DNA from 4 places in the Janthinobacterium lyxosi genome. Region 1 is predicted to be linked to each of the others. Evidence: predicted binding sites of a transcription regulator. Region 1 holds the regulator's gene; each other region holds the start of a gene.
What was found. Region 1 encodes FNR, which switches genes on or off when oxygen is low (the NO sensors DNR and NnrR bind a similar motif). Its sites were predicted from a motif close to TTGATNNNNATCAA; they were not measured.
Positions count from the first base shown of each region.

Region 2: a site for FNR is predicted at 4,646-4,659, ahead of paaA (1,2-phenylacetyl-CoA epoxidase subunit PaaA). Genes of this name have one in related genera too.
Region 3: a site for FNR is predicted at 1,888-1,901, ahead of ACQ4WP_RS12960 (KamA family radical SAM protein). Genes of this name have one in related genera too.
Region 4: a site for FNR is predicted at 4,444-4,457, ahead of cqsA (alpha-hydroxyketone-type quorum-sensing autoinducer synthase). Genes of this name have one in related genera too.

Region 1 covers NZ_JBNYXM010000001.1:360,149-367,493, forward strand. The annotation lists gene ACQ4WP_RS01715 (TOBE domain-containing protein) at 1-154, shown strand, start outside; gene ACQ4WP_RS01720 (response regulator) at 208-3,282, opposite strand; gene fnr (fumarate/nitrate reduction transcriptional regulator Fnr) at 3,522-4,280, shown strand; gene ACQ4WP_RS01730 (FixH family protein) at 4,284-4,808, opposite strand; gene ccoG (cytochrome c oxidase accessory protein CcoG) at 4,863-6,245, opposite strand; gene ccoP (cytochrome-c oxidase, cbb3-type subunit III) at 6,250-7,170, opposite strand; gene ACQ4WP_RS01745 (cbb3-type cytochrome oxidase subunit 3) at 7,163-7,345, opposite strand, start outside.
Region 2 covers NZ_JBNYXM010000010.1:122,331-129,675, reverse strand. The annotation lists gene ACQ4WP_RS12905 (methyl-accepting chemotaxis protein) at 1-1,564, opposite strand, end outside; gene ACQ4WP_RS12900 (M14 family metallopeptidase) at 1,960-3,084, opposite strand; gene ACQ4WP_RS12895 (hypothetical protein) at 3,226-3,480, shown strand; gene paaX (phenylacetic acid degradation operon negative regulatory protein PaaX) at 3,553-4,476, opposite strand; gene paaA (1,2-phenylacetyl-CoA epoxidase subunit PaaA) at 4,744-5,733, shown strand; gene paaB (1,2-phenylacetyl-CoA epoxidase subunit PaaB) at 5,762-6,046, shown strand; gene paaC (1,2-phenylacetyl-CoA epoxidase subunit PaaC) at 6,061-6,828, shown strand; gene paaD (1,2-phenylacetyl-CoA epoxidase subunit PaaD) at 6,828-7,345, shown strand, end outside.
Region 3 covers NZ_JBNYXM010000010.1:141,507-148,851, forward strand. The annotation lists gene ACQ4WP_RS12955 (MFS transporter) at 1-381, opposite strand, end outside; gene ACQ4WP_RS12960 (KamA family radical SAM protein) at 384-1,748, opposite strand; gene ACQ4WP_RS12965 (cache domain-containing protein) at 2,032-2,490, shown strand; gene ACQ4WP_RS12970 (methyl-accepting chemotaxis protein) at 2,559-4,250, shown strand; gene ACQ4WP_RS12975 (DNA-3-methyladenine glycosylase) at 4,266-4,844, opposite strand; gene ACQ4WP_RS12980 (HDOD domain-containing protein) at 5,121-5,987, shown strand; gene ACQ4WP_RS12985 (hypothetical protein) at 6,094-7,302, shown strand; gene ACQ4WP_RS12990 (DNA-deoxyinosine glycosylase) at 7,317-7,345, opposite strand, start outside.
Region 4 covers NZ_JBNYXM010000008.1:198,522-205,866, reverse strand. The annotation lists gene ACQ4WP_RS10820 (DNA recombination protein RmuC) at 1-421, opposite strand, end outside; gene ACQ4WP_RS10815 (group II truncated hemoglobin) at 426-821, opposite strand; gene ACQ4WP_RS10810 (MFS transporter) at 957-2,216, shown strand; gene ACQ4WP_RS10805 (GIY-YIG nuclease family protein) at 2,240-2,587, shown strand; gene ACQ4WP_RS10800 (MarR family winged helix-turn-helix transcriptional regulator) at 2,645-3,094, shown strand; gene cqsA (alpha-hydroxyketone-type quorum-sensing autoinducer synthase) at 3,132-4,379, opposite strand; gene ACQ4WP_RS10790 (sensor histidine kinase) at 4,604-5,830, shown strand; gene ACQ4WP_RS10785 (response regulator) at 5,834-6,835, shown strand; gene ACQ4WP_RS10780 (ABC transporter permease) at 6,832-7,345, opposite strand, start outside.

The DNA.
Region 1 (7,345 bases):
TGTCAACACCGAAGTGGTGCTGGACTTGCCGCGTGGCGGCACCATAGCCGCCATCATCACGAACCAGAGCAGCACCGACCTGGGCATCGAGATCGGCAGCAATGTGACGGCGATTTTCAAGGCGTCCAGCGTGATCCTGGGCGTACCGGCGTAAACGGCGACGCTGAGCAAAGTTCCGGGGTCTGACCCCAGCTTTACGTTGCAGGCCTAATCCTTCAACCGCGACAACCAATCCGCTGCCGCCGCCAGCACCAGCTCCAGTTCCTGCGCCGTGTGCGCCAGCAGCGCCGGCACCTCGTCCAGGCGGCCCGCATCGATGGCTTCCTCGGTGGCAAACGCGGCGCGGATCAGGCGCTTCGTGCCCAGGGTACCCACTGAACCGCGCACGCCGTGCAGGATGCGCGCCACGTCGCTGTGGCGGCCCGCCTGCAACGCGGTTTCGGCGTCGCGCACGGGCGACATGCCCTTGTTCAGCGCGTCTTCCACCATGCGCCGCAGCACGCCGCGCCCCTTTGCATCGCGCCCCATCACGCGCATCAGCGGCGCCATGGAAAACACTTCTTCATCGGCAACGGGTGCCGGCTCGGTCGTCTGCATTTGCGGGCGCTTGGGCAGGTGGCGCAGGATGACTTCCATCATCTCTTCCACCACCACGGGCTTGGCGATGAAATCGCTGATGCCGGCCGTCATGCAGCGTTCGCGCTCGGACGCCAGCACGCCGGCCGTCATGGCGATCACGGGCAGGTTCAGACGCAGTTCCGTGCGGAGGATGTGGGTGGCGCTGAAGCCATCCATGACGGGCATCTGCATGTCCATCAGCACGATGTCGTAGCGCAGTGCCTCCGTGCGCAGCCGTTCCACGGCCTGCAAGCCGTCGCCCACCACGTCCAGGGTAGCGCCCATGTGCTCGAGGATGCCGCGCGCCACGGCCTGGTTCAAATGATTGTCTTCCACCAGCAGGAAGTGCACGCCGGCCAGCTCCGTGCCCAGCGTCTGGTGCAGGATGCGCTGCTCGCCGCCGCCGTTCTTGGTGATCAGCGCCTGGTGCAGGGCATCGAACAGGCTCGATCCCGTGATCGGCTTCATCAGCACGACATCGGCCTCGGCGGCGCTGGAGATTTCCTCCAGGTGGTTGCGCGCGAAGGCGTTGACCATCACCACGATGGGCTGGCGTTGGCCGGTGGCCGCCTGGCGGATGGCCTTGGCCGTGGCCAGGCCGTCCATGACGGGCATGTGCCAGTCTGCCAGCACCACGTCGTAGGGCTGCTGCTGCGCCAGGCGTTCGCGGTACAGTTCGATGGCGGCAAAGCCGGAGTCCACTTCGTCGGCCAGCCAGCCCCACGCCTCGATCAGCTTGACGATCAGTTCGCGCGTGGTGCGGTTATCGTCGGCCACCAGCAGGCGCAACTGGCCCAGGGCCGGCATGCGCCGCGTTTCGGCCGGCTGCGCCAGCATGTCGAATGGCACGCTGAACCAGAAGCGGCTGCCCTTGCCTTCGCTGCTGGTGACGGCGATGTCGCCGCCCATCATGTGGATCAGCTGCTTGCTGATGGCCAGGCCCAGGCCCGTGCCGCCGAAGCGCCGCGTGATGCTCTGGTCGCCCTGTGAAAATGCGGAAAACAGCTGCTGCTGCTGCTGCTCCGTCATGCCGATGCCCGTGTCGCGCACTTCGAAGCGCAGCCAGGCGCGCCCGTTTTCGCTCTCGGCCAGGCTGACGGCCACTACCACTTCGCCGCTCTCGGTGAACTTGATGGCATTGCCGGCCAGGTTGACGAGGATTTGCTGCAGGCGCTGGGCGTCGCCTACCAGGCGCCGCGGCACGTCGGGCTCGACGGCGATGGCCAGTTCCAGCTCCTTTTCGCCCGCATTCATGGTCATCGTCGTGGCCAGGGTATTCATCACTTCATCGAGGTCGAATTCGACGGGCGACAATTCCATGCGGCGCGCCTCGATCTTCGAATAATCGAGCACGTCGTTGAGGATGCCCAGCAGCGACTGGCCCGCCACGCGCACCATGGTCAGATACTTGCGCTGTTCCGTGTCGAGCCTGGTATTGCCCAGCAGATACACCATGCCCAGCACGGCATTCAGGGGGGTGCGGATTTCATGGCTCATGTTGGCCACGAAGTCGCTCTTCGCCCGGTTGGCCGCCTCGGCCCGGTCGCGCTCCTGCTCCAGCTCTGCCGCGCGCGATTCGAGCTCCTGCTGCAGGCGGTCGCGTTCGCTCATCAGGCCGTTGAACGCTTCCGTCAGTTCGCCGATTTCGTCGCGCTGCTGCACCGGCACGGGGGTGAAGCGGTTGCCGCTGGTGTGCAGGGCCAGCAGGGTGTCGCGCAGGCGCACCAGCGGCGACAGCAGGCGCACGGTGACCCAGCCCAGCACGGCTGCAGCCAGCAGCGAAGCGAGGATGCTCCACAGTACCAGCCGGTAGAGTACGCCATCGAACGGTTCGAAGGCATCTTCGACGGGCAGCGAGGCGGCCAGCAGCCAGTTCACGGACTTCAGACGCTTGAAGCTGTTGACGGCCGTGATGCCGCGGCTGTTGGTGCTGACCATGCTGCCTTCGCCATCTTCCTTCAGCAACTGGGTGGTCGTCAGGTTGGCGTTCGGCTTGCGCGGCTGCAGCAAACGGCTGGTATCGGGGTGCAGCACGTAGCGCGGCACGGCGCCGCGCGTGAGGATGAAGTAATAGCCGCTCTTGCCGATCTTTTCCGAGCGCAGGCGGCCCAGCAGGTTATCCTTGTACAGGCGCAGCACGCCGATCACCACGCCCACCACCTGGCCATTGGCGGCCAGCACGGGCGCCACCATCTGCACGATGGGCATGCCGCTCGATTTGCCCAGCATCGGCTCGGTGATCATGGGCTGGCGCGTGCGCAAGACGGTCTGGAAATATTCGCGTTCGGCAACGTTGATGCCAGCGCGTCCCGTGACGAGGGGCATGTCGGCCACGACGGCGCCTTGCGCGTCGAGCACCAGCACATCGTCGAACAGCACCAGCATCGAGCGGCGCGCATAGTATTCGCGCAATTGGGCGGGCTGGGTGATCAATTCCGGCGGCTGCTGCCTGGCCGTCAGCGTGACGATCTGCAGCAGCATGCCCAGTTTGTCGTCGAGCTCGGCAGCGGTGCGGGTGATCAGGGACGATTGCTGGCTCAGCAGTACTCGGGTGAAGTCGGCGCGCATGTGCTGCACCTGGATCATGGTGACCAGCGCGATCATGGCGATCGAGGTCAGGCTGGTGGCCAGCGCGACTTTTGCTTTAATGCCGAGAGGCTTCATGATTTCCTTTTCAGTACCGGGCGGCACAGGCGGCAGATAATGCTGTCAGGAATTTTCCTATCAATACATCAACTTGGCAAGCGGCGCCGCGCAAATTGCCTTCCCCGCATGGGCTTTTGACGATGTTGCCATATAATTAAAGTCAGAACGTCGTTTATTCAGCGCAATTGCGGTGAAATTGGCACACGGCAACCGTGTATGCAGTAAACTCGTTATTGCATTTTCTTAAAGGTACCGACATGACTGAAGCGCTACTCACTCCCACCTTGCCCACAGTGAACGTGGAAGCGTTGCGTGCGCGATGCTCGACCTGCAGCATGCATCAATTGTGCCTGCCGATGGGCCTCGATGTGGGCGACATGGACAGGCTGGACCAGATCATCGGCCGCCGCCGCAAGATCGTGCGCGGCGCCTCGCTGTTCCGCATCGGCGACTCGTTCCAGAACCTGTACGCGATCCGCCTGGGGCACTTCAAGACGTACCAGATCAATCCGGGCGGCGAAGAGCAGGTGACGGGTTTCCAGATGGCCGGCGAACTGCTGGGCATGGACGCCATCAGCGCCGACCGTCACCACTGTAATGCGGTGGCGCTGGAAGACAGCGAAGTCTGTGAAATTCCGTTTTCCAGCCTGGAACAATTGCTCGGCAACATGCCGACCCTGTTGCGCCATTTCCACCGCATGATGAGCCAGGAAATCACGCGCGAGCAAAGCGTGATGCTGTTGCTGGGCAATATGCAGGCGACCCAGCGTTTTGCCGCCTTTATCGTCAACCTGGCCTCGCGCTATGAAGCGCGCGGCTATTCGGCCAGCAAATTTCAGCTGCGCATGTCGCGCGAGGAAATCGGCAACTACCTGGGGCTGACCATCGAGAGCGTCAGCCGTTTATTGTCGAAATTCAAGAAGGAAGGCTGGCTGCGCGTCTCCAACCGCGAGATCGAGATCTTGCAGCCGGCCAAGTTGAAAGCCATTACGGCCGGTACCGACGTCTGTAAATAAGCTTTACAGTTCTGCGTCCGCATGCAGCGCGATGCTGCGTTGCAGCGGCCAGGTCCAGATGCCGGACAGGCGCCACTCGCGTTTGTCGTTTTCCACCAGCACTTGCCAGCGGCTGCGCTCGAGCATCGGCAGCGCTACCGAGAAGTTGCCGGCCGCATCGGGCTGCACCAGCAGCTTGATATCCTTTTCCGGCAAGGTCGCATGCGCCAGATGCAGCTGCAGCGGACCCTGGTAAGCCTTGCCGAAGCTATGCACGGAACCACTGAGGCGCGCTTGCGCCACGTCATACGACAAGCTGGTATCCATCGCCAGGTTGCTGGCGATCGTGTCGCGCTTCAAATCCTGGTTGATCGCCTTGCCCTGCTTGTAATAGTCGCCCACCACCAGCGCATCGGGCTGCGTAAACGCGATATAGCCCATGAAGCTGCCGACGACGACGGACAGGCCGGGGCCGATCATCAGCAGCCATGGCCAGCGATGCTTGTACCACGGTGCAACGGGTGCTTGCAGCTTGAGACTGTCGGACATGATATTTCTCCTGTTTAATCGGCCACTCCCCATCCGGGGACTGGCCTTCCTGCATTAGCGCGGCACGATGAATACCGCGCTTTCACGCACATGCAGCGATGGGTCGTCCAGCGATTGCAATTCGATCGCAATCTTGTTCGAGCCCTTCTCTCCCACGCCGTGCGGCACGCGCAGGCGGATCGGCCAGCCCAGCGTTTCCGTCGGCTGCAACATCACTTCTTCGCGCGTCAGCAAGGTCAGGCCCGGCAAGCCGGAGACGCTGATTTTAAAATGCTGGCTTTGCTCCGAGGTGTTCATGATCTGCAGGCGGTAGACGTTTTCGATCATGCCGTCTTCCACTTCGCGTCCCATCGAACCGCGGTCGCGGATGACGTCCATTTTCAGGGGCGTGCGCAGGGCCAGCGAGGTACACACGGCGATGATGATCAGGCCCAGGATGGAAGTGTAGATCAGCACGCGCGGGCGCATGGCGCGCTGGCGGATCTGCTTCGAATTGAAGTTGTTTTCCATCGCATGGTCGGTACTGTAGCGTATCAGGCCGCGCGGCCGCTCGACCTTGTCCATCACGCTGTTGCAGGCATCGACGCAGGCGGCGCAGCCGATGCATTCATACTGCAGGCCGTTGCGGATATCGATACCGGTCGGACATACCTGCACGCACAAGGTACAGTCGATGCAATCGCCGAGCTTGTCGTTGTTGCCGGCCTTCTTGCTCATGGCGCCACGCGGTTCGCCGCGCTTGGCATCGTAAGTGATGATCAGGGTGTCCTGGTCAAACATGGCGCTCTGGAAGCGCGCGTAGGGGCACATGTATTTGCACACCTGCTCGCGCAGCCAGCCCGCGTTGCCGTAGGTTGCCAGGCTGTAGAACAAGACCCAGAACCATTCCCAGGGACCGAAATTCAAGGTGGTCACCGCCTGCGCCAGTTCCTTGATCGGCGTGAAATAGCCGACAAAGGTAAAGCCCGTCCACAGGGCGATGGCGCCCCATACCAGGTGCTTGGCCGTTTTCTTGAAGGCCTTGCGCACGGAGGGGCCCTGCTTGTCGAGGGCCATGCGCGCGCTGCGCGTGCCTTCGATGCGGCGTTCGACCCACAGGAAGATTTCCGTGTATACCGTTTGCGGGCAAGAGAACCCGCACCACACCCGTCCGGCAATGGCCGTGACGAGGAACAACAAATACGCACAGATGATCAGCAGGGCCGCCAGATAGATGAAATCCTGGGGCCACAGCACGACGCCGAAAATGTAGAACTTGCGCGTGGTCAAATCGAACAGCAGGGCTTGCCTGCCATTCCAGGTCAACCACGGCAAGCCGTAGAACGCCAGCTGGGTAAGCCATACGCATACCCATCGCCAGGTAGCGTAGCGTCCTTTGGCCTCGCGAGGGTAGATTTGCTCGCGGGCCGCATACATCTTGATGACTTGAGGTTCCATTACGTCATTTCACGGGCGTCTGGGGATTCGACAGGCTCCAGACATAGGCCGACAGCACGTGCACCTTGGACTCGCCGAGGAAATCGCTGAAGGCCGGCATGGTGTTGCTGCGTCCCTTGCGTACGGTTTCCATGATGGTATCGGCACTGCCACCATACAGCCAGATCTTGTCCGTCAGGTTCGGCGAACCCAGCATCGGGTTGCCCTTCGCATCGGCACCGTGACAGGCCATGCAGGCGCCGAACTTGGCCTTGCCCAGCACCGACTTGACAGGGTCCGAGGTGGAACCGGACAGGCTCAGCACATAATGGGCCACGTTCTCGACATCCTTTTCGGAGCCCAGGGCGGCGCCCATCGGTGGCATCTGCCCATTGCGGCCGTGCAGGATGGTGGTCTTGATGACGTCAGGTTCGCCGCCATACAGCCAGTCCTTGTCGGTCAGGTTGGGGAAGCCCTTGTTGCCGCGCGCATCCGAACCGTGGCATTGCGCGCAGTAGGTCAGGAACAAACGCTGGCCGATGGCCAGTGCCTGCGGATCGGCTGCCACCGTCTTCAAGTCCTGGCTCAGGTACTTGTTGAACAGGGGACCGTAGTCGGCTTCCGCCTTCTTCAGCTCTTCCTCGTACTGGCCCGTCGATTTCCAGCCCAGGCTGCCGGCATAGTTGCCCAGGCCCGGGTACAGGAACAGATACGCCAGCGAGAAGACGATAGTGATGTAGAACAACCACATCCACCAGCGCGGCATCGGCGTATTGAGTTCCTTCAAGTCCTCGTCCCAGACGTGGCCCGTGGTGCCGTCGGCAGGCGCGCCGTCGACCACTTTGATTTTCGACTGCGAGTACAGCAGCACGCCGCAGCCGATGATGCCCAGCAGGGACAGCACGATGATGTAGATATTCCAGAAGCCACTCGTAAAATCAGCCATGGTTGCGCTCCCCTTGTGCCGGCGCAGGCATGGATACCGGCGCCGCCGGATAGTCGAGCGCCTCGTCGTCGAACGGCAGGTGCGCCGCCGCGTCGAAGTCGCTATTGCTGCGGCTGAAAGTCCACCACAGGATGCCTACGAACGTCGTAAAGGAAACCACCGTCATGACGCTGCT
Region 2 (7,345 bases), on a different contig from region 1:
GAACCGGTGGCTGCGCCTGCATATCGTCGAGCTTGAACACGCTGACGGCTTCGGCCAGGATGCCGGCCTGCTCCTGCAACGCTTCGGACGCGGCTGCCGCTTCTTCGACGAGGGCGGCATTTTGCTGTGTCACGGCATCCATTTCCGTGATGGCCTGGTTGATCTGTTCAATCCCCGCTTCCTGCTCGTTGCTGGCGGACGTGATCTCGGCCATGATGTCCGTTACGCGCCGCACGCTGCTGACGATCTCTTCCATGGTGCTGCCCGCCTGGTTCACCAGGCTGCTGCCGAGATTGACCTGGTGTACGGAATCGTCGATGAGTATCTTGATTTCCTTGGCGGCGGCGGCAGAGCGGTGAGCCAGGTTGCGTACTTCCGTGGCCACCACGGCAAAGCCACGGCCCTGTTCGCCCGCCCTGGCCGCTTCCACTGCCGCATTCAGGGCCAGGATATTGGTCTGGAAAGCAATGCCGTCAATGACGCCGATGATGTCGACGATTTTCTTTGACGAGGCATTGATCGAATCCATGGTCGTGATCACTTCCGCTACCACTTGGCCACCCTTGCTGGCCACGCTTGAGGCCGATTGCGCCATCTGGTTGGCCTGGCGTGCGTTTTCGCCATTCTGCTTGACGGTCGATGTCAGTTCTTCCATCGACGATGCGGTTTCTTCCAGCGAGCTGGCCTGTTGCTCCGTGCGCGAGGACAAGTCCATATTGCCGGAGGCGATTTCACGCGAGCCATGGGCGATGGCATCCGTGCCGTGGCGCACGCGGGCCACGATGCCTTGCAGATTGTCGTTCATTTCTTTCAAGGCGCGTAGCAGCAGGCCTGTTTCATCGGTGCCGCGCGCGTCGATGGTGCCCGACAAGTCGCCGGACGCCACCCGTTGTGCCACCTTGACGGCATCGTTGATGGGCCGGCTGATGGAGCGGCTGATCAGGATGGCCAGGACGATGGCAATGAGCGTCGCGACGATGGACAGGGACAGGGTCAGGATGATGGCCAGGCGCCCATCGGCGAGGGCTTGTTTGCCTTCGGCTGCCATCAGCGATTCCTGAAAGCCGGCCATGGCCGCCAGCGCCGTCAAGATTTTTTCTTGTGGATAGCGCAGCTGCGTCAGCAGGAAGATGCCTGCCGTTTCGGTTTTCCCCTCTTGCAACAGTTTGATATTCGCATCGCGCGTCTTGGCATAGCTTTCGCGGCTGGTCATCACGGCCTGGAACAGTTCCTGGCCCTTGGGCGTGTTGATCAGGGTTTTCAGGCGCGCCAGCAGTTCCAGGTTCTTTTTTGCCGACGCCTGAATCTTGGTCAGGGCACTGCTGACTTCGTCGGGATCATTGGCGCCGATGATGGCATTGCTCAGCAGCCGAGCCTGGATATTGATTTCGGACTGGATCGTATTCGACAGCATGACCTTGACATAGCGGTCATTGAGGATTTTTTCCGTCGATGTGTTGATGTTGCGGATGCGGCTCACGGAAACAAATGCGACCATGGCAAGCAGGACAATGATCAGGCCGAAACTGAAGGCCAGGCGGGTACTGATTTTAAGCTTGGACATAGGTAATCCATCCTCGGCGACATGGGGGAGGCGCCCGGCAGCATGTGTACACGCACCAGCCAGACGGGCAGGCGCGCTGCGGCACGATACCGATGCGGTCGTTTTTTCTTACAGAGAGCTAGCTCGGCAGGTATGAGGCCGTCATGCCAAGGGCAATGCCATGCATGCGCATTCCGGATCGCCGGCAAGGTCGTGCTGGCCCGGCCGGCGAATATTCTTGCGGGCCGCGCAGCGTGGTACGACCCGATTCTGTTGTTTAGTGTAGGACGATAATTTCTGGCAGGCAAGATGTTCTGGAAAAAAACCATTCGTCCAGCAACGCTTGCCGTGCGGGCATAAAAAATGCCCCGGCGTGCGGGGCATGGGTCTCACGCGGGCCGGTTCGGCCCTGGCACTCAGGCGCGCAAGGTGGACAGGATAGCTTGCAGTACGGCCGCGCCCAGGGCAGCGCTGCGGGCGCCGCTCCAGCCCGTTTGTGGGTCGGGATCGTTGGCATTGTCCTTGAACGGCAGTTCCAGGGTCAGCGCCAGGCAGCCGAAGGCGTGCGTGATATGGGGCGACCCCATGGTCAGCACTTCCGGCGTGAATGGGCCGTCTTCATAGCCGTGTTCATCCTGGAAGTCGGGGCTGGCCACCTTGAAGTCGGCGATGAAGCGGTCTTGCTCGGCCTTTTGTGCCGGCGTGAAATTTTCCAGCGCATCGCTGCCGGCGACGAACACGTAAGGCAGACCTTCGTCGCCATGTACGTCGAGGAACAGGTCGCAGCCGATTTCATGCATTTTTTGTTTCACCAGGAATACTTCCGGGCTGCGTTCCATCGTCGGCGTCATCCATTCACGGTTCAGGTTGGCGCCGGCCGCGTTGGTGCGCAGGTTGCCATGCACGGAACCGTCCGGGTTCATGTTCGGCACTACGTAGAAGACGGCGTCTTGCAGGCACTGGCGGGCAAACGGATTGGCCTGGTCCAGCAATGCTTCGAGCATGCCCTCGACAAACCATTCCGCCATCGTTTCGCCGGGATGCTGGCGCGCGATGACCCAGACTTTCTTCTCGGCATCGGCGTCACCGACCACCAGCAGATTCATGTCGCGGCCTTCCACTGTGCTGCCCAGGTCGATCAAGCGCACCAGCGGCGACGCTTGCGCGCTGTCGATCAGGGCCAGGTGGCGATCCCATGGGTACGGTTCGAAGTAGGCGTAGTACACGCTTTCTTCTTCCGGCGTGTGTTCGATGGTCATCACCGTGCCGTCAAAGCTGGTTGGCACGCGGAACCAGGTTTCGCGGTCATAGCTGGCCACAGCCTGGTAGTCTTTCCAGCCGTCCGGATAGGCCGACTTGCCTGCATTCATGAAGCGGATCGTGCACGCTTCGCCTTGCGCGCCTTGCAGGCGGAAATAAAACCACTGCGTGATGTCGGCGTGGGAATCCTTGCGGATGTTCAGCTCGATGGAGTGGGCATCGTCGGCGCGCAGCACCTCGATCGCGCCGGCGTCGAATTGCTGGCTGATTTTAATGGTCATGAGTGTTCCTGATAAAAACGTATGGGTTTTGCATCGTGTGCAATGGCGCGATGATACCTGTTTTGCGGTGGCCTTTGTGCTGGCGCAAACGATGACGGACGTGCTTTGCTAACGTGGAAGCTCCAACACGGGGAGATCATCATGGACGACAACGGCAGCCACATACGCGAACTGGAAAAGAAAGTCAGCGCCCTCAGCGACGCTCTGGCGCACCTGGGCAAGGGCACCACCTTGCAGGAATTGCTGCGCATCCTGCGTTTCCCCGGCTACACCACGCCGGCCGAATTTACCTTCAATGCTGCCATCCTCGATACCATGCTGGTGCAGGCCAATGCGCTGGAAAAGCTGGGGCAGGATTTGTTGGCGGGGGCCAAGCAAGTAGTGGCGAAACAGTAGCCTGGGGTCAGACCCGGCGGGGGGGGGGCGCCCCAATGGGGCACATCCCGATCGCGAAGCGACTGACCCCATTTACAGCCCGCCAAAACGTTCAAAAAACCACGGTTCCACGTCCGGCGCGTGCTCATCCTCGCGCCGCAGGGTGGCCAGGATATGTTCCTCGGCCGCTGCATGGGTGATGCGATACAGGTCGCGCGCCAGTGCATACGCTTGCGTGCCTGGCCACGGTTCGGGCAGCAGTTCGACGGGCAGTTGCGGATCGTGCAACTGCACGCGGCGATAGGCGTGCGTCAGCAGCGAGCGGATGACAAAGGCTTGCTCGGCATCGAACACGGGTTCTTCTTGCAGCAGGGTCAGCAGCGGCTGGAAGCGGGCGATGAATTTTTCGTAGCCGGCCATCACTTCCGACAAGTCCCAGCATTCGCCCACCATGTCGCGCAGGGGGCGTGTGCTGACATCCGGCAACTCCGTGGTGTGGCAAACATACAGCTTGCCCTGTACGTCGTTGCGCACGAGGATATCTTCCAGCGCCTCCGAGTTGCTGGCTGGATGGCCAAAGATGCCAGGAGAGATCAAGCCATAGCCCGCCCACAATAATTCCTTGCGCAGCGCGCCCCGTTCGGCGGCACCGATGCTGCCGGCCGGCCCGATCACCAGGGTCCAGCTGCCATCCCAGTGCACGACCAGCGGCGCATAGATGCGGCGATAGGCGCGCTCGAAGCGGGCCAGCGCCTCCGGGCGTATCGTATAGGCGCTGCGGCGGCCGTCGCGTTGCGAGCTGAGCCAGCCCTCCTGCGCCAGGCGAAAGACGCTGGTGCGCAGCAGGCGATCGTTGACGCCAAACGGTGCCAGCAGTTCGATCAGGCTGCCCAGCCAGATGGCGCCGCCGCGCGGCACGATGGCGTCGCCAAAGATGGTCATCACCAGGGACTTCGAGCGCGGTGGGTCGCTTTCCAGGAAATCGGCTATCCATGCCGTGCAGCGGGTGTTCTTCATGTGGTTCCGGTCTGGCCGTGTTGCGGTCGATTCAATAAAAGCAGCAGTTTACTTGGCTGCGCGGGTAGCGCGTCAATAATTTGCCGGAAGCGCTGGTGGCACTTCGCAGTATTTTCTCATCAGCAATATCATACGCACAAAAAAGCGGCACAAGATACGAATTTTTAAAATGACTCACATCAAGTGTATGCAAATCGTTTTTTGTATCGTATTATCTGTTCATCGCACCGCGTTGCTGCGCAAAATCAAAGACATGGGAGACAGATCATGTACGCACAAATGGTTGAAACCGGCCTCAAGAACGTCCGTTCCATCGATGACATGGACCAGGAAGAGCGCGCTTTTCAGGCGCGCATCGACGAAGGCATCAAGATCGAGGCCAAGGACTGGATGCCGGACGCTTACCGCAAGACCCTGATCCGCCAGATTTCGCAGCATGCGCATTCGGAAATCGTCGGTCAATTGCCCGAAGGTAACTGGGTCACGCGCGCGCCGACCTTGAAACGCAAGTCCATCCTGCTGGCGAAGATCCAGGATGAAGCCGGTCACGGCCTGTACCTGTACAGCGCCGCCGAAACCCTGGGCGTGTCGCGCGACGACTTGCTCGCTGCCTTGCACTCGGGCAAAGCCAAGTATTCCAGCATCTTTAACTATCCCACCCTGTCGTGGGCCGACATGGGCGCCATCGGCTGGCTGGTCGATGGCTCCGCCATCATCAACCAGATTCCCCTGTGCCGCTGCTCGTATGGCCCGTATGCGCGCGCCATGATCCGCGTCTGCAAGGAAGAATCGTTCCATGCGCGCCAGGGCTACGACATCATGATGTCGCTGTGCAAGGGCACGCCAGAACAGAAAGCCATGGCGCAGGATGCGCTGAACCGCTGGTGGTGGCCGTCCTTGATGATGTTCGGCCCGTCCGACGCCGCTTCCGTCAACAGCGCCCAATCGGCGCAGTGGCGCATCAAGCTGTTCTCGAATGATGAATTGCGCCAGCGCATGGTCGACCAGACTGTGCCGCAAATCGAATACCTGGGCTTGAGCGTGCCCGATCCCGACCTGACATTCAATGCCGAGACGGGGCACTATGAATTCGGCGAGATCGACTGGGCCGAGTTCAACAATGTATTGAAGGGCAATGGCCCATGCAACCGCGAGCGCCTGCAAACGCGGGTCAAGGCGTATGAAGACGGTGTATGGTTCCGCGATGCCTTGCTCGCGTATGCAGATAAACAAGCCGCAGTCAAAGCGGCAGCGTAAATACATAAGACAGATAGGGGAGAGCAACATGAGCAAAGAATGGCCATTGTGGGAAATTTTCATCCGCAGCCAGCACGGCCTGGCGCACAAGCATGTGGGCAGCCTGCACGCCTCCGACGCCACCATGGCGGTCAACCATGCGCGCGACGTCTACACGCGCCGCAATGAAGGCGTGAGCATCTGGGTGGTGCGCGCGGCCGATATCGTCGCCAGCAGCCCCGGCGACAAGGGGGCCCTGTTCGAGCCCTCGAACAGCAAGGTGTACCGCCATCCCACCTTCTTCCCGATGCCGGAAGAAGTCAAGAACCTGTGATGGGAGCGCCTGCAATGGATGACAAGCTCACTCAACAAAAGTTCGATTACCTCTTGTGCCTGGGTGACAACGCCCTGATCCTCAGCCAGCAACTGTCACAGCTGTGCGGCAAGGGGCCCGCGCTGGAAGAGGACATGGCGCTGACCAACGTGGCGCTGGACCTCCTGGGCCAGACGCGTTTGTGGTTCAGCTATGCGGCCGAACTGGAAAACGCGGGCCGCGACGAGGACGACATCGCCTTTTTGCGCGATGCCCACGACTTCAAGAATTGTTTGCTGCTGGAGCAGCCGAACGGCAATTATGCCGACACCATGATGCGCCAGTTCTTCTTCGACACCTGGCACTACTTCCAGTTGCTGGAACTGGCGACATGCAGTGATCCACGCATCGTCGAAGTGGCGCAAAAGTCGATCAAGGAAGTCACTTATCACCTGCGCCGCAGCGGTGACCTGATCGTGCGCCTCGGCGACGGCACGGCGGATAGCCACGCGAAGACGCAGGCCGCAGCCGACAAGCTGTGGATGTACACGGGCGAGATGTTCAAGTACGACGCCGTCGACCAGGCCATGGTCGCCGCCGGCGTCGCGCCGCCATCGGACATCCTGCGCCAGGCCTTCCTCGAACACGTGGCCGAGATCTTCGCCGAAGCCACCTTGACCGTGCCGGCGCCCGACGCCTGGATGCAAAAGGGCGGCAAGCAGGGCACGCACACGGAACACCTGGGTTTTATTTTGGCCGAAATGCAGTTCCTGCAGCGCGCCTATCCCGGGGCGGAGTGGTAATGAACACGGCCACGGCAGCGCTGGACGCCGCCCAGGTATGGGCCTGGCTGGGCGACGTGCCGGACCCGGAAATTCCCGTCATTTCGGTGGTGGACCTGGGTATCGTGCGCGCCGTCGATGTGGTCAGTGGCGAAGAGTGCATCGTGACGATCACGCCTACCTATTCGGGCTGCCCGGCCATGCAGGTAATCGCCGATGCCGTCACGGAGGCCTTGCGCAGCCATGGCGTGGCCAAGGTGACATTGATAAATCAGCTGGCGCCCGCCTGGACCACGGACTGGATGAGCGAGGCTGGCAAGGCCAAGCTGAAAGGCTATGGCATCGCCCCGCCACAGCAGCAGGTGATCGACATCAGCGGCCTGCGTAGAGGAACAGCGGGTGGTGTCAAGCGCCAGGCCATGCCGAAGCTGGAGGTGATCTGCCCGAACTGCGGTTCCACGCATACGCAGCTGACCAGCCAGTTCGGCTCCACACCGTGCAAGGCCCTGTACAAATGCCTGGCTTGCCGCGAACCGTT
Region 3 (7,345 bases), on a different contig from region 1:
CACGGCGGCCATGAAACAGCCGCCCAGGCCTGCCCCCATCAGGGCCCGCGCCCACATCAGCTCGGCAAAGCTGTGGCCCCGACTGAACAGCCACACACCCAGGGCCGCCAGCGCCAGCAGCCACAGTTGCACCGTGCGGGGGCCGTAACGGTCGAGCGTCATGCCGATCGGCAGTTGCACCAGCGCAAAGGCGAGAAAAAAGGCGCTGGTCAGCAAGCCCAGCTGCGCCGGGGTCAGGGCGATGGCGCCCAGCAATTCCGCCGTCAGCACGGCATTCACGCCGCGCAGCAGGCACGACAGGTAATGACCGAGCGCAAACGGCAGGAACACCAGGCAAAACACGGCCACGCCGGAACGGGAGGAGGCGCCGGCGCCGCGCATGCTCAGGCGGCCTGTGCCAGGCGGATGATTTTATGCGGCAACTGCGGCATAGGCTCATCCGTCTCGAAAAAGAATTTATCGTGGCCGAACGCGGGCTTCAAATCGTCCATCCACGTCGCTTCCGCATCGAACTTCGCATAAAACGGCCGGCGCACCCAGTCCGGGTTGCGCGCCTGCAAAAATTGCAGGGCAAACAGTTTTTCCCCATTGATGGTGACGATGCCATCGATGACGATCTTGCCGGGAAACGCGCTCATGGAGGGCCCGCGCACCGTGCGCGACAGACCGGACACCATCTGGTAAGCGGCCTGGAAAATCTCATGCGCCTTCGCCAAGGGCAATTCGAAATAGCCGCGCGGCCCCGTGTCCCGCTCGACAAACATGTAATACGGAATTGCCCCCAGGCGCGTGCCCGTCTGCCACAGTTCGGCCCAGCTTGCCGGGTCTTCATTGATGTGGCGGATCAGCGGCCCCTGCATGCGCAAGGTGGCGCCCGTGGACACGATGCGTTTCACCGCTTGTTGGGCGATGTCCTGGCGCAACTCCACGGCATGGCTGTAATGGCCCATCACGGCCAGGTTCTTGCCCGCCCTGACGATACGCTCGAACAGGCGCAGCAGATCGTCCGCATCGCGGTCGGAGACAAAACGCTGCGGCCAATACGCCACCGCCTTGGTACCGATGCGGATGTTCTGGATATGTTCCAGGCCCGGTTCGAGCAATGGTTCCAGGTAGGCTGCCAACTGGCGGGTGTTCATGATCATCGGGTCGCCGCCCGTGATCAGCACGTCCGTCACTTCCGGATGCAGTTTCAGGTAGGCGGCCAACTCATGCGACTCGCGCGCATCGAATTTCATGTCATCCATGCCGACGAACTGGGGCCAGCGGAAGCAGAAAGTGCAATACGCGTGGCACGTCTGGCCCGCGCTGGGAAAAAACAGCACCGTTTGCGCATATTTATGCTGCAGGCCGCGCACGGGCGTATCGTTAACTTTCGGCACGTTGTGCGTCATCTGCCCGGCAGGATGGGGATTCATGCCCAGGCGAATCCCATGCACATAGGCATCGATGGCAACCTTGTCCCGCTGCACCAGCACCAGATCGCGCAAGTGCGCGTACTGCTCGGGCGGCAGCATGTCGCGGTGGGGAAAAACCAGGCGGTAAATGGGATCGTCTGGAATATTGTTCCAGTCGATCAGCTGGTCGAGCACATAGGCATTGGTGCGAAACGGCAAGACGTGCGAAACCACCTGCACGGCTACACGCTGCTCTTCTGGCAACCATTCCCACTGCCGCGCCTGATGAATGGTTTGCCGCGTATACGGCTTGAACTTGGGTGGAAACGGCTCGGTAATGAGTGCGGACACGATAGTCTCCTTGTCAATAAATAGCGATAACTTTCATGAAATTGGCCCTATATCGGCCAATTCCAGCCTTTTCTCCCACAGGCCATGCCAGCTCGGCATGCTGTGAAAGTCATCATAATTCTTGCCATCCAGAACCAAATTGCTACACATCAACAAGCATTCCGATACCTTGTTCACTGCCTACAAGCAACACCTTAGTTTGTTCCATCGCAATTTGCTGGGACCCTCGGCGACGTAAATTACGGCTTTGCAACACATCCCTCGATTCTCACAAGGAGCTGTCATGAAACGCTTATTCACGGGTAGCCTGCTGTGCCTGGCCTTTGCCGGCGGCAGCGTCAGTGCCGCCGTCGAACCAACGGAAAAGGACGCCATCGCCATGGCCGAACGGGGCGCCGCCTTCATGAAGGCACACGGCAAGGAAGAGATGATGAAGAAAATCACGGCGAAAGACCCCGACTTCGTGCAGGGCTCGCTGTATGTGGACATGCGTGACATCAAGACGGGCATCGTGCTGGCCCACCCCATCAATCCTTCCATCGTGGGCAAGGATTTGACGGATGTGCCTGACGCGAATGGCAAAAAATATCGCCGTGAAATCATCGAGCTGGCGCAAAAGCAGGGCAAGGGCTGGGTCGACTACCAGTACAAGAACCCCACCAGCGGCAAGATCGAGCCGAAGACCACGTATATCCTGCGCGTCAACGACGTGGTGCTGGAAGCGGGGATCTACAAAAAATAAGGCAGGGGCGGCGCACACGAACGCCGTGCGCCGCCTGCGCTTGGAACAGCCATAGCCAGGAGTCAAGCATGCTCAATACATTACGCATCGGACCAAAATTATTGCTGGCGCCCGCCCTGGTCTTGCTGCTGCTGATACTCAGCTCGAGCGGCGCCTGGTATGGCATGGTGCGGCAAAATGCCTCGCTGGAAAACATGGTACGGGTACGCATCACGCATCTGAAGGCGGCCGCCGACGTACTGGGAGAGGCCCGGCAAGTACACGGCAATATGTATCAGTTGCTGTCGTGGACGAATGGCAGCTTCGCCAAGGCTCGCCTCGATACACTGGAGCAACAGATCAAGACACGCCACGCGGCCATCGGCACCCAGCTGACCACACTGCGCGCCACAGCCACGGGCGCCGAGCGCACCTTGGTCGATGCGGCCATCACGGTCCTGGCCGGCTACCGCAAAGCCGTGCTGGAAACCATGGAAATGGCGCAGATGGACCAGTCGATCGCCACCAATTCCATGCTCAAGGCGGAAACGCAATTCGGCCAGTTCAATACGCAGCTGGCGCAGTTGTCGGCCCTGGAAACGACGCTCAGCAACGAAGCCCATGCGACGGCCAGCGACGAGTTTCACAGCCTGGGCTGGAGCCTGCTGCTGACCGTCCTGCTCTCCATCCTGGTCTCCATCGTGGTGACCATGCTGGTACGCCGCGCCATGCTGCTGGAAATCCGCGGCATTGCCGACGCCGTGCAAGACCTGGCGGCAGGCAAGCTGATCGCCGGTGCGCCCAAGCAGGGCAATGACGAGATCGCCGCCACGTCGCGCGTGCTGGACCAGACCATCGCCAACCTGAACCAGACCTTGCGCACCATCATGGCTGCCGTGCAATCGATCGACACGGCGTCGCGCGAAATTGCCACCGGCAACCTGGACTTGTCGGCACGCACGGAAATGCAAGCCAGTTCACTGGAAGAAACGTCGAGCGCCATGGAAGCGCTGACGCAAGCCGTCAATGACAATGCCGACAACGCCCAGCTGGCCTGCGAGCTGGCGGGGCAAGCCTCAACCCTGGCCGTGCAAGGGGGCGCGTCGATGCAGCAAGCGGTGACGACGATGGCGACGATACGCGCCAATTCGCGCCAGATCGTGGATATTATCGGCGTGATCGATGGTATTTCCTTCCAGACCAATATCCTCGCGCTGAATGCGGCGGTGGAAGCGGCGCGCGCGGGCGAACAAGGCCGCGGCTTTGCCGTGGTCGCGTCCGAAGTGCGCACCCTGGCGCAGCGCTCGGCGCAGGCGGCCAGGGAAATCAAGACCCTGATCGCCACGTCCGTGAGCACCATCGATGGCGGCAGCGTGGCCGTGCAGCAAGCGGGCGACAGCATGGGCGCCATCGTGGCCTCGGTGCAGCAAGTCAATGACATCATCCAGCGCGTGAAACAGGCCAGCGCGGAGCAGGCGTCGGGCATCACGGAAGTGAATCAGGCCGTCACGCAAATGGATGACGTCACCCAGCAAAATGCGGCCCTGGTGGAGCAGGCGGCAGCGGCGGCGGCCAGTTTGCAGGACCAGGCCGTCAAATTGTCGGCGGCCGTGGCCGTGTTCACCTTGGACGAGCGCCCTGCTACGCCGGCCGGCCACAGCGAAGACGAGGCATTCCAGCATCCGGCCAGCCCCGTCAAGGGAACGGACCGGCGCGCGCTGCACAGTCCGCTACGCGGCATGCCCCGCAACACCACGCCCCGCCGTCAGCGCGGCGCCTGACCCCGGGCCGGACGGCTAAGCGGCAGGCGCGCGCATCGGCTTGCTCAGGTAGCGCGAACCGGCCAGCACGAAGCGCCACGGCGTGTCCATCGCCCTGGAAATCCCGATGCGCGGCCCCGCTTGCACCGTCACGTCATCCTCGCGGGCCAGCAACATGAACGGCGGCGCATCGAGCGCCAGCCGGTTATGCATATGCGTGACACCCAGCGCCTGGCACAGCTTGCCCGGGCCCGAACACAGCTGCCGCAATTCCTCGACGCCGCGCCGCTCACGCATGCGGTCCAGGCCCGCCAGCGGCTCGATGGCGCGGATCAGCACGCCTGCGCCATGGCCCGCTTCGCGGCACACAAAATTCAGGCACCAGTGCATGCCATACGAGCGGTACACATAGGCGTGCGCAGGCGGGCCGAACATGGCGGCATTGCGCGGCGTCATGCCGCCGTACGTGTGCGAAGCGGGGTCCAGCCGGTCATACGCTTCCGTTTCCACGATGCGCCCGCCCACGCCGTCGACCAGCACGGTCACGCCGATCAGCTGGCGCGCCACGCTGCAAGAATCGTCCGCAAAATCGATACCGGCCAGGAGTTTTTTCATGCGGCAATTGTAGCGCCACGCCTGCCCGCACGCACCGGCGGCTGCCTTAAAAACAAATACATCTTACTTTTTTCACCATAAAAACAGTGGCTGATTGCGTCGCTAAATGATCAACATCGGTGGCAATCACGGCAAAAACAGGAATTTTTCGACAATCTATTGTAGAGATGAACTATTGCCATGCATAAACATGGATAATCATCGGGCATTGCGCAAGCCGTCCATGAGGCCGTCCATGTGCAGCGCAGGACCGAATAACCAGCGGGCAAGACAATGATGATGAGAGCGGCAGCGCAAAAGCAGGTAGTGCAGGAAGATCCGGTTGACGCCTTGATGCGTTCCATCCGTATCCCGCCGCGTCCCAGCCTGCTGGTCGACCTGCAGCGCGAACTGACCGAAGCCGACCCGTCGCCGCGACGCATCGCGCGCATCATCGCCGACGATGTCGGCATGTCCGGTGCCCTGCTGAAACTGGCCAATTCGCCCTTCTATGGTGCCACGCGCAAGGCCAAATCCGTCGAACAAGGCATCAACTTTCTCGGCATCAACCAGTGCAGCGCCATGATGACGGGCTTGCTGGCGCGCCAGGCGCTGGAAGCGGAAGGCGTGGAACTGACCAACTTCTGGGATGTGTCGGCCAAGCGCGCGCGCGCCCTGGTGTTTACCTCGCGCAAGTTGCGCATCGCCCCGCCCGACATTGCCCACACCTTCGGCCTGTTCTGCGATATCGGCGTGCCTTTGCTGATGAACCGCTTTCCCGACTACGTCAAGACGTACGCGGCGGCGGCCAATGATGCGCACAATTGCTTTACCAGCCTGGAAGACGCGCGCCACCAGACCAACCACGCGGCCATCGGCTGCTTGCTGGCGCGCAACTGGGGCCTGTCCTCCGATGTCTCCTGGGCGATTTTGCACCACCACGACTACACGGTGCTGGCCGACCCGTCCACGGACGACGCCATCCGTTCGCTCGTCGCCCTGTCGCTGCTGGCCGAAAAGGGCATTCAGCGCTACCATGGCAACAGTACCTCGCTGGAGTGGGACAAGGGCGGCGAACTTGCCTGCCAGCATCTCGGTCTGTCGCAGGAAGAAGCCGCCGACCTGCTCGACGAGTTGCACGAGATGTTCGATACCGACCATTGATGTATCAGGCGGCCGCGTCCGCCTGTATGATCCGTCCCGGCGCCTGGCATAGCCATGGCGCCCGTTTCCGTTTGCCTGACCCGTATTTCTTAACCTGTTGATCGCCATGCCCAAAAATAAGCGCCCTGTCCCCCGTAAATCCGCCAACACGCCTGAAGACAAGGACGAGTCCGTCACGCGCATGCTGTGCACGATGGCCCTGAACCTGGCGGAGCAGGAAGACAGCGAATCGCAGGGCACGGTACTGGCCGAGCAAGCCGTCGAGTTCGGCCGCCTGATCCGCAAGGCCTTGAATCAGAAGAAGGATGAAATCCTGTACGACGCCATCGAGCGCGCCAAATACGAAGACGTGGGCGCCTACCAGTACCTGCGCAGCCATATCGAGGAAGCGGCCTCCATTTCCGTGATGCGCCGCGAGAATGCCCCGGCCATGGAAATCAACGCCTTTGTCGTGCCCCTGCTGGTGCAAAGCACGGGCGGCCTGAAGGAAGCGGACAGCTTCCAGGACCAGGATGCATTCGAAGCGCTGGTGAAAAGTTTCCAGCAGGCGCAACTGGAAAGCGCCAAGGCCAAGGTGGTCTTGATGAGCCATGCCTACGACCTCGATGAAATTGACCGCATTACCTACAGCCACCTGCATGAAATGGTGCGCGATGCGTACTCGTCGATGACAGACAAGAAAATCGTCGCCACGCCGGGCCTGGAAAGCAGCATCGTCGGCTGGAGCGAAACGGCTTTCGGCCCGCAAGACACGGCCGTCGAGCTGCGCTTCCTGCTGGGCTTTGCCTTGAAACGCGTGGACGACCCTTTCTATGCGGAACCGAAGGATGAAGCGGCGCTCGACGCCTGGTTCGACGCGCGCATGGCCCGCTACCAGCAGTGGACGACGGAAGTGGGCGACCTGGTGAAACGCTGCCTGGCGCCGGCCGGCAGCGCCCTGGAAGTGAGCTTTTTGTACCAGGATCTGTTCCACGGTGGCAAGGAACAAGGCATGAGCGAGTATGCGATGCTGCAGATGATGTCCGGCATCAACCACGCGCTGGCGGAACACCAGGTGGACGCCGGCGACGTCTCGGTCGTCGTCGGTCCGGCCGATGAGCACGGCGAAATGCTGCTGCGCGTCAATGTCAGCACGGCGGGCGGCCAGCTGCTGCACAGCGCCGACAAGCCGCTGGACCTGGCCGCCGACCTGCAGGACGAAGTCGACGACATCTGCGATGCGCTGGCCACCATCGGCGTGACGCAATTATCGGTCGCGCTGAAATTCGACGCCAAGGGACAGCCGCTGGAAGCGCAGGCGTACGCGCCGGCGTAAAGCCGGCGACATGCTCAACGCGCGACCGGCTCCTGTTGGCCGC
Region 4 (7,345 bases), on a different contig from region 1:
CCAAGGTGGCACGCACTTCCAGCATGCGCTGCGCATTCGATTCTGTCAGCTGGGCCAGGGTTTGATTCGTGCTGTCGGCAAAGCGCGCCAGGCTTTGCGCCTGCTCTTCGCGCCCGACTTTCCCCTGCGCCTGCATTTGCGTGCGCAGGCTGTCGAGCTGTTGCAGGGTTGCCGCCTGGAATTGCGCCAGGCCGGCGGCCAGATCCTGCCGCGTCGCCTGCGCCGACGCCTGCAACTGCAGCCGCACTTCGCGTTCGACGCGGTCGATGCGTTCCAGGCTTTGCTGCTGGTGCTGCTGCACCAGCGCCAGCGTGGTGGCGCCATCGCCGGCAACGCCACGCGGACGCAGCAGGATCAGGATCAATAGGACGATGGCGAAGCCGACGGCGCCCAGCAGGCTGTAAAACTCGATTGGGCTCATGGGATCAGTCAGGTTTGTTGCGCATCCAGTCGGCTGTCTGATAGAACGATTCCATCAGGCGCACGCGCAGGGACTCTTCGATGCCCGTGTCTTCCATGGCCCAGGCCATGGCGCGCAACCACTGGTCGCGCTCGCTGGTGCCGATGGCGTAGGGCAAGTGGCGCGCGCGCAGGCGCGGGTGGCCGAATTTCTCGATATACAAATCCGGCCCACCCATCCATCCCGTCAGGAAGAAATACAGCTTGTCGCGCGAGCCATCCGTGGATGGCGGATGCATGACGCGGATGCCGGCGAACTCGGGCTCAAGTTCCATCAGATCATAAAAGCGGTCGACCATTTCACGCAGCACGGGGGCGCCGCCGATGGTCTCGTACAAGGTGGGGGCAGTGGTATCAGTCATGGCCGCCATGATAGCGCAAGCGTCGGCGCCCCACGCAGCCGCGTGGCTTACGATGCCACAATAAATGGCAATATACTTGACTGATCAAGCTTATATCAACTACTATGCAATTTTTCAAACACGGACAAAACGACCATGCCAAGCGCTATAGACTCTCCGTTGCTGCGCAATAGCAACTTCCGCTGGCTGCTGGGCGGCGGCCTGGTGTCCATGCTGGGCGACCAGTTCAGCATGCTGGCCCTGCCCTGGCTGGTGCTGAGCCTGACCGGCGATAGCTTCAGCCTGGGCATCGCCGTGGCACTGATGGGCGCCCCGCGCGCCGTGCTTATCTTGTTGGGCGGCACCGTTGCCGACCGCTATACGCCCCGACGCGTGATGCTACTGAGCAAATATGCGAACGCCGCCATCCTGCTGTTGCTGTCAGCACTGCTGTTGCTAGACCACGCCAGCCTGGCGCTGGCGTATGCGGCCGCGTTGGCGCTGGGGATCGCGACCGCCTTCGCCATCCCGGCAGGCACGGCCATCCTGCCACAGGCCGTGCCGCTGCAATCGTTGCAAAAAGCCAATGGCTTGCAGATGGGCGCGCGCCAGTTGTCCTTGCTGGCAGGCCCCCTGCTGGCGGCGCTGGTACTCGGCGCTCACGATGGCGCGCAGCAAACCCCCATGGCAGCGCTGGCCGCCGCCTTTGCCATCGATGCGCTGACGTTTCTGTTCTCCGCCTGGACCTTGCGGCAAGTCAGCCTGCGGCCACTGGCAGCCGCCGCCGCGGCGCAAGGCATGTGGCGCTACACGGCGGCGGGCCTGGCCATGGTGTGGCGCGACATTCCCTTGCGCAGCTGCTATGCCTACTGGGCGGTGGTGGCGTTCTTCGTCATGGGACCGCTGCAGGTGGCCTTGCCCGTGCTGGCCAGCGAACGCCTGCACGGTGCCGCGGCGCTGGGACTGCTGATGGGCGCGCACGGCGCCGGCACCCTGGCCGGCATGCTGGCATCAAGCCTGGGCGGCGCCTGGCTGCGCCGGCGTTTCGGCGCCACCTTGCTGCTCGTCGACGCCATCGTGGGTTGCCTGTTGATGACGCTGGGACAAATCAGCGCAGCCTGGCAAGGCGCAGCCTTGCTGGCCGTCACAGGCATGCTGGGCGGCTACTTGCAGGTGGCCATCTTTACGTGGATACAGCGGCGCGTGGCGCCCGCCATGCTGGGCCGGGCCATGGCCCTGTTCATGGGCATCTTCCTGGGCCTGGCGCCCCTGTCGGCGGCGGCCACGGGAGCGCTGCTACGCCACCTGAGCGTGGGTGAGCTGTTCTGCGGCGGCGGCGCCCTGCTGCTGGCGGCCGCCGTGGCGGCGGCCCTCTTCACCGCCATCCCGCGCATCGCCGGACCAGCAACGATTTGAACAAACGATGGGAGAAATAAAACATGGACAAGACACGACAGGCAACCTTGAAAGCACACTACCGGCAACAACCGCCGCCGCTGGGCATCATTGCCCTGCGGCACCTGCCCAGCGGACGGACCTTGCTCGAATGCAGCCGTAACGCACCCGGCATGCTGAACCGGCACCGCTTCGAACTGAACCTGGGCCAGCACCGCAATGCCCTGCTGCAGGCTGACTGGCGGCGCGACGGCGCGGCGGCCTTTTCCTGCGAGATCATCGACACCGTCAGGCTGCCCGACGACCCCGCCTTCGATGCGGACGCCGAGCTGTGTGCCCTGCTGGCCCTGCGCCGCGCACAGTGGCTGGAACAGGGGCAGCCACTGTATTGAGCAGTATTGCTTTACACTTGCGCACTCAAGCACTTCGCAGCGACTAAAATGGCAGCCATGAACGATCACACTCCCCCGTCGCCGGACAGCGATGGCGCGCTGGACTTTTGCCTGCGCCTGGCGCGCGCCCAGGCACTCATCGTGCGCCGCTTCGACAGCGCCCTGGGTAATGTGCATGGTCTGAGCTTCAGCGACTATCAATTGCTGTATCAGCTGCAGCGCGCACCCGGTGCGCGCCTGCGCCGCATCGACCTGGCCGAACGCCTGGCGTTGACGGCCTCGGGCGTCACGCGCTCCCTGATGCCGCTGGAAAAAATCGGCCTGGTGGTGCGCCAGGCCGATGTGCGCGACGCGCGCGTCGGCTATGCCGTGCTGACTGCCGCCGGCCAGGAATTGCTGGAACATGCCAGCACCACCGCGCATGCGGTGGGCCGCGAATTGCTGCAGGACGCACCGGCAGAGCAGCTGGGAGCGCTATCCACCATCCTGGGCAGGCTGGCCGGCTGACGCTGCCAAGCGGCTGGCGCCGGCCAGCCTGCCGGCCCTACACGAGCGCCAGCTTGCGCACGCGCCGCGTCGACGGCCAATGTTCCATGCCCACTTCGGCGCGCACCGCCGCGCAGGCGGCCAGCAGCCTGGCGATGGCCGTCTCGTCGAGTCCCGCGTTGAGGGTCAGTCGCACGAGGGCGCGGTTCTTCGCCGTTGCCGGGGCACAGAACATGGCGCCGTAAATGCCTTGCCGCTCCAGCGCCTGGCGCAGGGCCAGGGTGGCCGGTTCGCCACCCGCTTCCAGCGCCACGATCTGCTCCGTACCGTCGCTGACGTTGTAGCCGAGCGCGCTCAAGCCCTCGCGCACCTGCAGCGTGTGGCGCCGCAAAATGGCGCGGCGCGCGTCGGCGGCCATGATGAAATCGAGCGCCGCGTCCAGCCATGCCAGCTCGTGGGCCAGCAGGCAGGAGCTGAAGATGGCAGGGCGCGATTCGGACAAGAAATACCCCTTGAAGCGGCTGGAACAACTGATGAAACCGGCACGTCCCGCGAAGGCCTTGGCCAGCGATGCCGTGCGGAAATGCACGCGGTGGCCCAAGCCCCAGGCTTCCACCAGGCCCGCGCCTTGCGGGCCATGCGTGCCCAGCGAGTGGGACTCGTCGACCACCACCACGCAGTCGCTGCGCTCGGCAATGTCCAGCAGTTCCAGCAGCGGCGCCAGGCTGCCGTTGGTACTGTACAGGGCATCGACGACGATCACGCCGCGGCCATGTTTTTCCACTTGCCGCCGCAGGTGGACCATGTCGTTGTGCAAGAAAGCGACGGCCTGGGCCTGCGCCGACAGCACGCCTTCCCACAGCGAGGCGTGGGCCTGCATGTCCAGGTAGACGGGGATGCCGGGGCCGGCGATACACTGCAGCAAGCCGACATTGGCCGCCATGCCGGACTGCGCCAGGATGCCGTCCTCGCAGCCCATGAAGCGGGCCAGCCGGCTTTCCAGCCGGTGCTGTTCGCTGCCTTCCTGCAAGTACACGGCCGACATCAGCATGCCGCCCGCATTCGCCTGCAGGGAAGCCACCTGGGCCGCCACCAGCGCCGGCTCGGCGGCGATGGAAAGATAGTCATTGCCCGCCAGAAAAATGGCATGGGCGGGTGTCGGTTGCCAGGCATGGGGATGCTGGCCGCCCAGCAGTTTTTCAATGCGCGTGATGTGATGCGCATCCATGCGCCGCACGATGTAGTCGGGCAGGCAGTGTTCGGCGCGGTCGAAGGATGGGGCGTGCAGGCTGATAGTGATGGTCATGGTTTTCTCCTGGGGGAAAGGTTTGCTACGGATTAAAGCCTTCACCGTGTTGCCAACCCATCCATTGACGTATATCAATGTCCGGCGAGATAACCGTACAACCAAGAAAAATTACGCGATGATAATGTTCTGAAGAGGATCAAGGCAGAGTCATGACGCAGCAATGGCAAGGAGGATGGACACACTGGCGCAGACGCCTGCTCCATTCGCTGCTACATGAACGCGTGCCGCATGAAAACCTGGCCAGCCGCGTCGCCATGCTGGCCGCCGTGGGCACGGTGGCAATGCCGCTGTACTACCTGCTGTGGCATTTTTTTTTCCCACAAGCCTATGAAAACCTGATCCTTCGCCTGACGGGCGTGGGCATCTGCGTGGCCGGCCTGTTTGCGCGCCGCTTCTCGGTCCGCTGGCTGTCGCGCTACCTGCTGTTCGCGCTCAGCTACATCCTGCCCTTCTTCTTTACCTTCATGTTTCTGATGAATCATGCCTCGTCCATCTGGAGCCAATCGCTGCTGATCGGCCTGGTGGTGCTGTTTCATTTCGAAACGGGACTGGCCTGCCGCGCCTACCTGATCGGTACGGGCGCCGCCTGCCTGGCCGTCATCCTGCAAGGAGAAGGCGCCTACCTGCTGCAGCGTGAAGTGCTGCAGCAATTGCCCGTGCATTGGTTCACCATCGCCGCGCTGTCCGTGGTGAAAGTGGGCAGCAAGGTGCTGGAACGGGAACGGCTGGCGGGCATGGCGGCCGGGCTCGGTTCCGTGGCGCACGAACTGCGCACGCCGCTGACCAGCGTGGAAGCGAATGTGCGGGGCATGCGCCGGCTGCTGCCGCAGCTGGCTGGCCAGGCAGACGATATGCCGCCGCTGCAGGATGCCCTGTCGCGTATCCAGTTCGAAGTGCGCCACATGCAGCACATGATCGATTTGTTCCTGATGAGCGCCAGTGCCGTGAATCGCAACCTGCAGCCCAGCCAGTCGCTCTCGATGCTGGCGATGGTAAACGCCGTGCTCAAGCGCTACCCGTTTACCGGCAAGCTGCAGCGGGCCAGCGTCACGGTGGACATGCGCGCCGACTTCCAGTTCGCAGGCCAGGACGAACTGTGCGTGGTGATCCTGCTGAACCTGCTGAGAAATGCACTGAAAGCCATCCAGCGGGCCGGCAAGGGCCGCGTGCGCATCATCATCGACGGCGCCCGCCCTGTGCCCAGGCTGCTGTTCATCGACACGGGCTGCGGCATCGCGCCGGTCCGCCTGCCGTTGATCTTCGAGCGTTTTTATTCCTATCCCGTGCATAACGGCAGCGGCATCGGCCTGGCACTGTGCCGCCAGATCATCACTGCCTGGCAGGCGCGCATCCGCTGCATATCGCGCGAGCATGCCTATGCGATCTTCATCCTGGAATTTCCCCAGTCCCTGCCTGCCCGCTTCCAACCCTCTTCTCCCGCAAGGTGACGCATGCAACTGCCCGTCTACACCCATCCGACTCTGACCGTATTGATCGACGACAGCGATTCCTTCCTGAAAAGCCTGGCGTTCCAGCTCGATCCCGGCCTGGCGCGCAAGACTTTCCACGATACCAGCAGCGCGCTGCACTGGCTGCGCCACAGCACGCAACTGGGCGAGACGCCACTGCACGTCAATTTCGACACGCAAAATCTGCCGCCCGATCAGTGCAACGTGGCGCTCGATCTCGATCGCATCTGGCGCATCAGCGGCCAGGCACAGCGCTTTGCCGTGCCCTCCGTGCTGGTGGTCGATTATTCGATGCCGCAAATGAATGGCCTGGAATTCTGCCAGGCGGTGCGCGACTTGCCGTGCAAGAAGATTTTATTTACAGGAGCGGCCGATGAAAAAGTGGCCGTGACAGCCTTCAACCGGGGCTTGATCGACCGCTACATCAAGAAGAGCGACGACGATGCGCTCGATATCCTGGAACAGGAAGTCCATGCCCTGCAACGCGAATTCTTCCTGCAGCAGTCGGACACCGTGCGCGACTTGCTGATGCTGCACGACTACAATTTCCTGCAAGACGAGGCCTTGGCCATGGTGGTGCACGAGCTGTGCCAGCGCCATGGCTTTGTCGAATACTATATCTTTCCAAATCCCAGCGGCATCCTGTTCTTCACGCGCGATGGCCACGCCAAGCTGATGATCATCGAGACGGAACGCAGCCTGCACACGCAGTACGAAATGGCACGCGACAGCGACGCACCGGAGTCCTTGCTGCTGGCCCTGCTGGAAATGCGCGTGATCCCGTACTTTTCCGACGCCGACAGCGACGGCATGTATGCGGCGCACATCGGCGAAAACTGGTTCCGCTACTGCGCCGCGCCCACCATCTGCCTGGGCCGCGTGACGTATTTCTGGGCCCTGTTCGACGTGCCGCCGCACCTGCTGGGGCAGCCGGTTATGTCCTACGCGCAATTTTTACGCGCACAGACAGGCGACAGCGCCTAGCTTTCCCGTAGTGTTTGCAGCGGCGGATGTTTCAATACATTGCGCAAGCCCAGCCAGCCGCCGGCGATCGCGCACAGGGCGCCGGCCAGTAAACCAAAGGCCCATACGCCCGGTGCGAAGCTCCAGGCAAACTTGAACTGGTACGTGGCCAGGGCCCAGCCCATGGCGGCCGCGCCCGTGGCCGCCAGCAAGCCGGCCAGCGCGCCCACGAGCGAGAATTCGATCAGCTGCGCCTGCGCCAGCTGGCGCCGCGTGGCGCCCAGCGCGCGCAGCAGTCCCGCTTCGCGCGTGCGCTCGTCCTGCGAGCCCATCAAGGCCGCATACAGTACCAGCAAGCCCGACGCCAGGGTAAAGGCGAACAGGAATTCGACGGCCGTCACCACCTGGTCCAGCACGCCCTGGATTTGCTTGAGCACGCCGCCCACGTCCACCACCGTCAGGTTCGGATAGTCGCGCAGCAAGGCGTTGCCCAGCTCCGCCTGCGCGGGTGGGAGGTGAAATGCCGTGATC